3 regions of the Mesorhizobium calcicola genome follow, and region 3 is predicted to be linked to each of the others. Evidence: predicted binding sites of a transcription regulator. Region 3 holds the regulator's gene; each other region holds the start of a gene.

The links. Region 3 encodes LexA, which represses DNA repair genes until DNA is damaged. Its sites were predicted from a motif close to TGTTCNNNNTGTGTTCNG; they were not measured.
Region 1: a site for LexA is predicted at 1,419-1,436, ahead of ACFSQT_RS12105 (ImuA family protein). Genes of this name have one in related genera too.
Region 2: a site for LexA is predicted at 1,386-1,403, ahead of recA (recombinase RecA). Genes of this name have one in related genera too.

Annotation. Positions count from the first base shown of each region.
Region 1 is NZ_JBHUGY010000020.1:1,203-4,479, forward strand. It holds gene ACFSQT_RS12100 (hypothetical protein) at 1-1,256, opposite strand, end outside; gene ACFSQT_RS12105 (ImuA family protein) at 1,460-2,485, shown strand; gene ACFSQT_RS12110 (DUF6504 family protein) at 2,427-3,277, shown strand, end outside.
Region 2 is NZ_JBHUGY010000080.1:34,853-38,129, forward strand. It holds gene recA (recombinase RecA) at 165-1,262, opposite strand; gene ACFSQT_RS38630 (carbohydrate kinase family protein) at 1,647-2,591, shown strand; gene ACFSQT_RS38635 (pseudouridine-5'-phosphate glycosidase) at 2,669-3,277, shown strand, end outside.
Region 3 is NZ_JBHUGY010000066.1:17,444-20,720, forward strand. It holds gene ACFSQT_RS34120 (ComEC/Rec2 family competence protein) at 1-1,345, shown strand, start outside; gene lexA (transcriptional repressor LexA) at 1,339-2,076, opposite strand; gene ACFSQT_RS34130 (hypothetical protein) at 2,088-2,276, shown strand; gene ACFSQT_RS34135 (GntR family transcriptional regulator) at 2,450-3,184, opposite strand.

The DNA of each region.
Region 1 (3,277 bases), on a different contig from region 3:
CGGTGCAATAGGTCCATATGAAGGGGGCTGGTCTTGACGTTCACTGCTCGGGTGACCTCTGCAAAATGCGCTACGGGCACACCAATCTTTACCAGAGAGGCCACTACCTCGGCCAGCTTTTTGTCGAGGCTCTTCCAATGTTTTTTCCCACTCTTGGCGTCTGTGTGTTGGAGAGAGCCGCCGTTCGTTTCGATGAAATGATCGACTGACAGTTCAAGGAACACACGCATAAGCACAGCAATGGCGTTCCGCGCATCTGCTAGTTTGAGCGTTCGAAGTTCCTCGTAAATCTCGCTGACGCGATTATCGGTCACGTTCAACGAACAGCTTTTTGGCACGACGTTGGGGCGTTCCGTTGGCAGCTTCGATCGGCGCGCGGCTGGCTTCGCCGTCTTCACCGCAAATTCGGACTTCTGAAGCCCTTCAACCGAACGCTCCGAGACTTTCTTGGAGGTGTCGGCGCGGTCAGACTTATCAAAGCCTTGCACGTATTTGACGATATCCGCGCTCTTGTTGAAGGTGCGCGAATTGACAGCCTTAGCTGCTATGTCCCGAACTACCTTTCTCAGCGGCTTGATCAACTCAGACGCCGCGAGGGTCGTGCGAAGCTCGCCATCTTTGACGCTTAAACCGAGATGCCCTAAGGCGGTCTTGTCCTCGACCACGCGCCTCAGGGTCGTGAGGTTGAATTTGGAGCGGATTGCTTCGGTCTCATCTTCAGTGAAGCCGCCGTGCTCTAGAACCATGTCAAGCGCCTGTATGGCTGGCTCTTTGTCGCGGTATCTGGCCGCAACGATAGGCTTCCATGCCACCACGCCGCGCCCTTCATCTTCGCCGTTGTGGCGAAGTTGAATCCAGTAGCGGCCTTCTTCCCGTGAAGCTGTTTCGTGGGCAATGAACGGCTCAACCTTGCTTTTATCAAAGACAGAAGCAAGGCGCTCTATTGCCTTCTGCATAGCCGCAGGAATGACCAGCCCAGTCATTGCGGCGGGGTTCGCTAGGAGCTTGAGCGCTGCGACCCTGCGATTTCCTTCTAACGCAATATAGCGCTTCGGCTTTTCGGTCACCTCAAGGACCATCATCTTTTCGATGGGACTAAGGCCATGCTCGACAATGCTTTCGGCCAATCGGACCAATTTTGTTTTTTGGTCTCTAACTACCTTTTGCAGCGCTTCTTGCTGCCCGGCTGCATGTGTAATTCGAGGATTATCGGTATCGAGCACAAGATGCTCGATCCGCAATGAAACGTCTGGCATTTTTCTGTCCCCCCATAAGTGGAGAGACGATACGAACCTCGGCCGATCACGTAAAGAGAGCCGCCAAATTTACTTTGGGCCGACATTCCGTTGTCACGTATATAATTGCGAATAAATTCCCCATGACTCCGCTTGACTCTTCGGCCCCCCTCTGGAATCTATAGGAACATAACAGGAACAATTGTGAGTGGAAGCTGACCGTCATGGCGATGACCGCCGTGGCGCAGGAGACTGTTTTTGCCCTGCGCCGCCAGATCGCGAAGATCGAGGGAACGCTGCCCGAGCGCCTGCAGGCGCCGGTCGCCGCGACCCCTGATGCCGGCGTCAGCACCGATCTCACCGCCAATACCGATGTGACAATTGTCCGGCGCGGCGTTGCCGCGGCATTGCCGGATGCGTTCCTGCCCACGGGTGTCGAACGCCTCGATGCCGCCCTGAGCGGCGGCCTGCCGAAGGCCGCCTTGAGCGAAATCCATGGCATTGAGACCCGCGATGCCGGGGCCGTCGCCGGCTTCGCCCTGTCGCTGACAAGCCTGATCCTCAAGCAGGCGCAAGGGCTGCCGGTGCTGTGGATCGGCACATCGGAGATTTTCCGCGAGGCCGGCTTTCCCTATGCCAGGGGGCTTCATGCCTCGTTCGGCATCGAACCCGGGCAATTGCTGTTTTCCGAGGCGCCAAGGCTTGTCGACGCGCTGTGGGTCGCCGAGGAGGCCGCCCGGATGACGGCCCTCGCGGCCGTCATCCTCGAGATCCGTGGCAACCCGCAGCGGCTCGACCTGACCGCGACGCGCCGGCTGCATGCCCGCGCACAGAGTGCCGGCCGGCCTCTGTTCCTGCTGCGGCAGGCCGCCGGGCCCGAACCGACGGCGGCGCCGGTTCGTCTCATTGTCGCGCCGGCGCCGGCGGTGTCCCGCGACACCATCGCCGGACCGCTCGCCGGCTCGATCGGCCGCCCGGCCTTCACCATCACCATCGGCAAGAGCCGCACGGCCCTGCCCGGACAATTCACACTGGAGTGGAACCCCGATGAACGCGCATTCGACGAAAGATGGGGCGAGGAAAGAGCAAAGGATCCTGTCGCTGTGGTTTCCCTATCTGGCAGTGGAAAGGATCCTGCGGCAGCGTCTGGGGCGGTCCTGGCGTTCCCGGCCGTCGGATCACCTGCCGCTGGTGATCAGCCATCGCAAAGGGAACGCGCAGCGCATCTCGGCCCTCGACGAGCGGGCTGAGGCGCTGCACCTGAAGCGCGACATGGGCATCGCCGATGCGCGCGCCATGCATCCGTCGATCGACATCGTCGAGGCCGATCCAGAGGCCGACCGCCGCCTGCTCGAAGGCCTTGCCGACTGGTGCGACCGCTACACGCCGCTGGTGGCGCTGGACGCAACGGACGGCCTGTTTCTCGACGTCACCGGCTGCACCCATCTTTTCGGCGGCGAGCGCGCCATGCTGGATGATATCCTGTCGCGCTTCTTCCATCAGGGTTTCGATGTCCGCGCCGGGCTTGCCGCGACGCCGGGCGCGGCCTGGGCGGCGGCACGCTTTGCCGGCGACCGCATCGTCGCTGGCGGCGAGGAAGAGGCGCTGCTGGCGCCCCTGCCGCTGGCAGCACTTCGCATCGAACCGGCGACCCGCGCCAGCCTGGAAAGCGTCGGCCTGCGCACGGCGGGCGCCGTCATGGCGGCGCCGCGCGCGCCGCTCGCCCGCCGCTTCGGCGCCACCTTGCTGCTGCGCCTCGACCAGGCGCTTGGCCGTCTCGACGAGGCGGTCTCGCCGCGCCTTCCCGTCGCGCCGCTTTCGGTCGAACGCCATCTCGCCGAGCCCGTCACCCTGATCGAGGACATCGAACGGCTGGTCGGCATGCTGGCGACGGCATTGAAGACCGATCTCGAGCGCCGCGGCGAGGGCGCCAGGACGCTGGCGCTGCTTTTGTTTCGCGTCGACGGCGCCGTCAGCCGCATCGCCCTCGGCACCTCGCGGCCGATGCGCGAACCCATGCTGATCCAGCGCTTGTTCCACGA
Region 2 (3,277 bases), on a different contig from region 3:
CCTTTGCCGACGGTTCGAACCGGCCGAGTTGGCGCCAAAACGCAAACCGCCGGCTCGAAGGCCGGCGGTTCGGAACGCGAAAACACAGAACTCAATTACATAAGCTTGAGATAATGGAACAAGATTATGGCCGAACTCCGGCCGGCATCTTGCGCACGAAACTGTTACATCGCGCCGGATTCCTCCTCGAAACCGTCGTCGCCGCTCTCGGAGCCGCCATTCTCGAGGAATTTCTCGGCGATCAGCCCGGCATTCTGCCTGAGCGCCAGTTCGATCTCGCGCGCCGTGTCGGGATTGTCGCGCAGGAACAGTTTGGCATTCTCGCGGCCCTGGCCGAGACGCTGCGAATTGTAGGAGAACCAGGCGCCCGACTTCTCAACCACGCCGGCCTTGACGCCGAGATCGACCAGTTCGCCGGTCTTGGACACGCCCTCACCGTACATGATGTCGAACTCGACCACCTTGAAGGGCGGCGCCAGCTTGTTCTTGACCACCTTGACGCGGGTCTGGTTGCCGACGACCTCGTCGCGGTCCTTGACCGAGCCGATGCGGCGGATGTCGAGACGGACCGACGCGTAGAATTTCAGCGCATTGCCGCCGGTCGTGGTCTCGGGCGAACCGAACATGACGCCGATCTTCATGCGGATCTGGTTGATGAAGATGACCATGGTGTTGGAACGCGAGATCGACGCGGTCAGCTTGCGCAGCGCCTGGCTCATCAGGCGGGCCTGCAGGCCGGGCAGCGAATCGCCCATCTCGCCTTCGATTTCGGCGCGTGGCGTCAGCGCCGCGACCGAATCGACCACCAGCACGTCGATGGCACCGGAGCGCACCAGCGTGTCGCAGATTTCCAGCGCCTGCTCACCGGTGTCGGGCTGCGAGATCAGAAGGTTTTCCAGATCGACGCCAAGCTTGCGGGCATAGACCGGGTCGAGCGCGTGCTCGGCATCGACGAAGGCGCAGATGCCGCCCTTCTTCTGGGCTTCCGCGACGGTGTGCAAGGCAAGCGTCGTCTTGCCCGAGCTTTCCGGCCCGTAGATCTCGATGATGCGGCCGCGCGGCAGGCCACCGACGCCAAGCGCGATGTCAAGGCCAAGCGAACCGGTCGGCACGGTTTCGATCTCGACGACCTGCTCGTTCGCGCCGAGCCGCATGATCGAGCCCTTGCCGAAAGCCCGCTCGATTTGCGACAGCGCCGCATCCAGAGCCTTTGATTTGTCCACCGCTTTGTCCTCTACCAGCCGCAAAGAATTCTGAGCCATGATACATCACCCCTTGGTCGTCAATGAAGGCCGGACAATCCGTAATCCCTGCCTATTTGTACCTTTTTTGTTCTCGTTTTGCAAGAGGGATCAACTCTTTGATAAGCAATCAATATCCGGATTTGTTCTTTTTTTGTGCCAGGGATTCGATCAGGAATGCACCCCGCATTGGGCCAGGCGGCGTGTTCGTTTCGATCTGCCGAATCGCTGCCTTGCGTGCAAAACTCGGCCACCCAGCCTAAAGCGTATTGCGTTTGAACGGAACCGGGCGCCGCGCTTCAGGTCCTTGTTTTCAAGCGTGTCGTTCGCCCATAACCGGGGCCGCTCTTGGGTGACACGCATTGGCGCTTGTGCGTCTGGAATAACAAAGGTCATATCGCCGGCATGCTGAAATCCGCAAGAATTCTAGCCATAGGTGGCGCCCATATCGACCGACGTGGTCAGGTGGCCGGTCCCTATGTACCGGCCGCGTCCAATCCCGGCACGATGCGCGAGGATGTCGGCGGCGGCGTCTTCAACGCCTTGCGCAGTGCGGTTCGTCGCGGCGTCTGCGCATCGCTGCTGTCGGTGCGCGGCGGCGATGCCGCTGCCGATACCGTTTCACGAGCCATCGCCGCCGCAGGCATTGCCGACCTGTCCGCCGTGTTCCTCGATCGCACGACGCCGAGCTATACAGCCCTGATCGACCGGGAGGGCGAACTGATCGTCGGCTTTGCCGACATGGCGCTCTATGACCTGGCATTCCCGAAGCAGGTCAGGCGCTCCAAGGTGCGGGAGGTTGTCGCTGCCGCCGATGCCGTCTTCTGCGACGCCAACCTGCCGACGGCGGCACTGGAGCGGCTTGTCGCACTCGCCGCCGGCAAGCCCGTCTTCGCCATTGCCATTTCGCCGGCCAAGATCGTGCGCCTGAGGCCCGTGCTCGGCAATCTGGCTGTCGTCTTCATGAACCGCCGCGAGGCGGTCGCACTGGCCGGCCTGGACGGTGCTGCTTCTCAACACGACATCGTCGACGGGCTGAAACGCGCCGGCCTCGGGAGCGCGGTGGTGACGGCGGGCGGCGCTGCCATGCTGGGCTTCGATGAAGCCGGCGCATTCTCGATCCTGCCGCCGACGCCAAGAAGGATCGCCGATGTCACCGGCGCCGGCGATGCGCTGGCAGGCGCAACGGTCGCTGCCTTGCTGCGTGGCATGCCCTTGCGCGCGGCCTTGCGCGAAGGCATCGCCGCGGCGACGCTGGCCATCGAAAGCGCCGACGCCGTCCCCGATTTCACCGCGGCGGGCTTCGCTGAAGCGCTGGCTCTTGTGCCCGATGCGCAGGAAGTGGCATGAGACCGGCAAATTCATAAGTGCCGGAGTGTTTTTCGCGCGTCCAAGTGGATGCGCCTTGCTCCGGGTTGGAGACGCAAATGACCCCAGAGACCGCCCGCCCCTTCATCGACATCCACACGCCTGTGGCACAGGGCCTGGCCGCGGGCCGACCGGTGGTGGCGCTGGAGAGCACCATCATCACCCATGGCATGCCCTACCCCGACAATGGCGCCATGGCGGCGGATGTCGAAAAGATCATCAGCGATGGCGGCGCGGTGCCGGCGACGATCGCCGTGGTTGGCGGCCGCATCAAGATCGGCCTGTCGGACGGCGAGCGCGAATCGCTGGCGATGACCGGTGATGCCATGAAGCTGTCGCGCGCCGACCTCGGCTTTGCCGTCGCGCAAGGTCGCACCGGCGGCACCACCGTCGCCGCCACCATGATCGCGGCGCATATGGTCGGCATAAAAGTGTTCGCCACCGGTGGCATCGGCGGCGTGCACAAGGGTGCGGAAAAGAGTTTCGACATTTCCGCCGATCTCGACGAGTTGGCGCGTACGCCGGTCATTGTCGTGTCAGCCGGCGCCAAGGCCATCCTCGACATCGAAAAGACGCTGGAAGTGCTGGAAACGCGCGGCGTGCCGGTCGTCGGCCATGGCTGCGAGACGATGCCGGCCTTCTGGTCGCGGCATTCGCCGTTCCGCGCG
Region 3 (3,277 bases):
CCGTCCGGTCAAGAAATATGCTGCCGCCGCGGCACTTTTCTCGATCGCCGCCTACCTCATCATCTCTGGCGTCGTCGTTGCCGCCGAGCGCAGCTTCATCATGCTGGCGGTGATGCTGATTGCCGTGCTGTTCGATCGGGCGGCGCTGACCATGCGCAATCTGGCGATCTCGGCGATCGCCGTCATTATGGTGTCGCCGCATGAGGTGGTCGGCCCGAGCTTCCAGATGTCGTTCGCGGCGACCGCGGCGCTGGTCGGCGCCTATGCCGGCTGGTCGGATCATCGTGCGGGAAAAACGAGACCGCCGCCGCTACGGCGATCGCTGCCCGGCTTTCTCGCGCGAAAATTCCTGCTGGCGGCTGGCGGCCTTGCCATGACGTCGATCATCGCCGGCAGCGCCACGGCGCTGTTTGCCATCTGGCATTTTCAACGGGTGTCGCCGCTCAGCCTGTTCGCCAATCTGGCCATCATGCCGATCGTGTCGCTGGTTGTCATGCCTTTCGCCGTCCTCAGCGCGCTGGCGATGCCATTCGGCGCCGATGGCCCCTTTCTCTACGTGATGGGCAAAGGCCTGACGGCGATGATCGCCATGTCCGGATGGATTTCCGAGCGCTCGCCGGTCGATGCGGTCGGGTTGATTTCGCAGCAGTCCGTCCTGCTTGTGGCGATTGCCTTGGTCATTGCGACGATGGCGACGACATGGCTGCGGCTCGCAGCCCTTCCATTCGCGCTTGCCGGCCTGCTGACCGTCTCGGATGTGCGAACACCGGACGTGCTGATCTCGGAGGACGCCAGGCTGGTTGCGTTGCCGATCGGGGGCGGCGAACTCGCGGTCAGCCGCGCACGTCCGAACGAATTCACAGTCGACAACTGGAAACGTGCGCTGACATCCGAAACCATCGTCATGCCGGAGGTGTTCAGCAACGGAGACGGGCAATTCGATATAGCGGATGCCGCCGGAATGCCGCCGGGAGCGCCTTTCTACTGCACATCCGGCGTTTGTCTCGCCAAGCATCCGTCCGGTGCGATCATCGCGCATGTCGAAGACCGAAACGATGCCTGGAAAGCCTGCGGCTTTGCCGATCTGATCGTCATCAATGACGCCACGGCCTATGACCCCTGTCACAACCCGCTGGTGCTCGTCATCACCAAACGACAACTGGCTCGCAAAGGCAGTGCGGCCGTCTTCTTCGATCGACAGTCGGCGACCACGCCGGCGACGATCAGCTTCGCTGTGGACAGCCCATACCGGCCCTGGCACACGCAGCGCAAGTTTTCGCGCGAGGCGAGGGGGCTGCCGCCCTACCGCAAACCCGAAAAGCCGGATGCAAGCCCTGCTCAGTAGCGCCTGATCAGTCCGACGAGCTTGCCCTGCACCTTGACCCTGTCCGGTCCGAAAATGCGGGTTTCATAGGCTGGGTTAGCAGCTTCGAGAGCAATCGAGGCGCCCTTGCGGCGGAACCGCTTCAGCGTCGCTTCCTCTTCATCCACCAGCGCCACGATGATCTCGCCGGGGCTGGCCGTATCGGCGTTGCGGATGATGACGGTATCGCCGTCGAAGATGCCGGCCTCGATCATCGAATCGCCCTTGACCTCCAGGGCGTAGTGCTCGCCGCCCATAATCATGTCCGGCGGCACCGAGATCGAATGCGTCTGGTGCTGGATGGCATCGATCGGCACACCGGCGGCGATGCGGCCCATGACCGGGATCGACACGGCGGAGACCACATCGTCGTCATTGCCAGCCGAAGGCGTCCGCGAAAGCGCCGGCTTGATTTGCCGGCCAACGCCGCCTTGCCCAAGACTGCCTTGGATGACGCTTGGTGAAAACTTTTTAGCCGCGTTGAGGCCGGGCGCGATCGAGTCGGGCAGCCGCAGCACTTCCAGCGCGCGTGCCCGGTTGGGGAGCCGGCGAATGAAGCCGCGCTCCTCCAGCGCCGTGATCAGCCTATGGATTCCGGATTTGGAGGCGAGGTCGAGTGCTTCCTTCATTTCGTCGAAGGACGGCGGAATGCCGCTTTCCTTGAGCCGTTCATGGATGAACATCAGCAGTTCGTGTTGCTTGCGCGTCAGCATGGCGACCCCCATTGTCTGAAACCAGAATCGAAAAAACAAACCCAGAACAAACACTATCTGTTCCAGTTGTGTTCCGCAACCGTTTAAAGTTTAATGAATCTGTTAAGGCGGCTGAAATTATTTGGCGCCTGGGAGCGGGCCGCGATAGACCACCGACTGCAACCGTGGCGCAGCTGCCTGCATTGAAATTGTTTGGTTAATGGCCTGTGGCCGACCCCCTGCACCGAGGCTTGGTATCACCTGCCGGTAGACCTCGATCGGCCGGCACTACACCTTTCTGGCCGTTTGTTTGCCGTGAACGAAACGAAGCCAAAATGCCAACTTTCTTTGCCGGAGAAATCGCAAATTTCTTGCCCTTGTTCATCGCCGGCAGTCAGCGCTCGTTTGTGCCATCGCCGGCGTGGACATAGACATGCAGCGTATAGCCGATGTGGGCGGTCATCAGGGTTTTCGCACGCTCGACGTTGCGATCCAGCGCCGCCTCCATGAGCGCCGTGTGGTGTTCGATCGCGACGGCCCTGCGCAATGCCGCCACGGCCTCTTCATAGCCATGCTGCAGGCCGGCAACCGCCCGCAATGTTGGCGCCAGGCCCAGGAAGCGGTGATGGCGACGCAACTGATCGGCGATCGTAGAATGGAAGGTCAGCAGCCAGGCGGACGTTGCCGCGCTGAGCAGTGCCGCGTGGAAAGCCTCGTGCTTTTCATCCCATTCGTCGACCACTTCATCGGACGGGTCGTCGACTGCGGTCTTGCAGCGCGACAGCCGGTAATGGGCAGCGACGACGGCATCCTCCCATGCACGGCCGCCCTTCTCGATCGATTCCTGGAGCAGCGGCAGCTCAACCACCGCCCTCGCGCGCGACAGGTCTTCAAGTTCGGTGCGCGAGACCGGAGCGACGGCAAAGCCGCGATTGCTGATGGCGGTCACCAGGCGTTCGGCCTCCAACCGCGACAGCGCTTCGCGCAATGGTGTCCAGCCAATGCCGTAGCTGTTGCGCAACGCGCTCAGCTTGAGCGGCGCGCCGGGCTTCAGACGGGTGGTGAGGATATCGCGACGCAGCAGCCTGTAAGCTGCTTCCGTCTTCGAGAAGTGCTCATTGTCCAGCATCGCTCCATCCATACTTGTCTGGATGGTAATTATATATGAAAGCCTTTCATTCCGTAAATTATATATAATGTTTGACAGTGCCCACGGGACTGC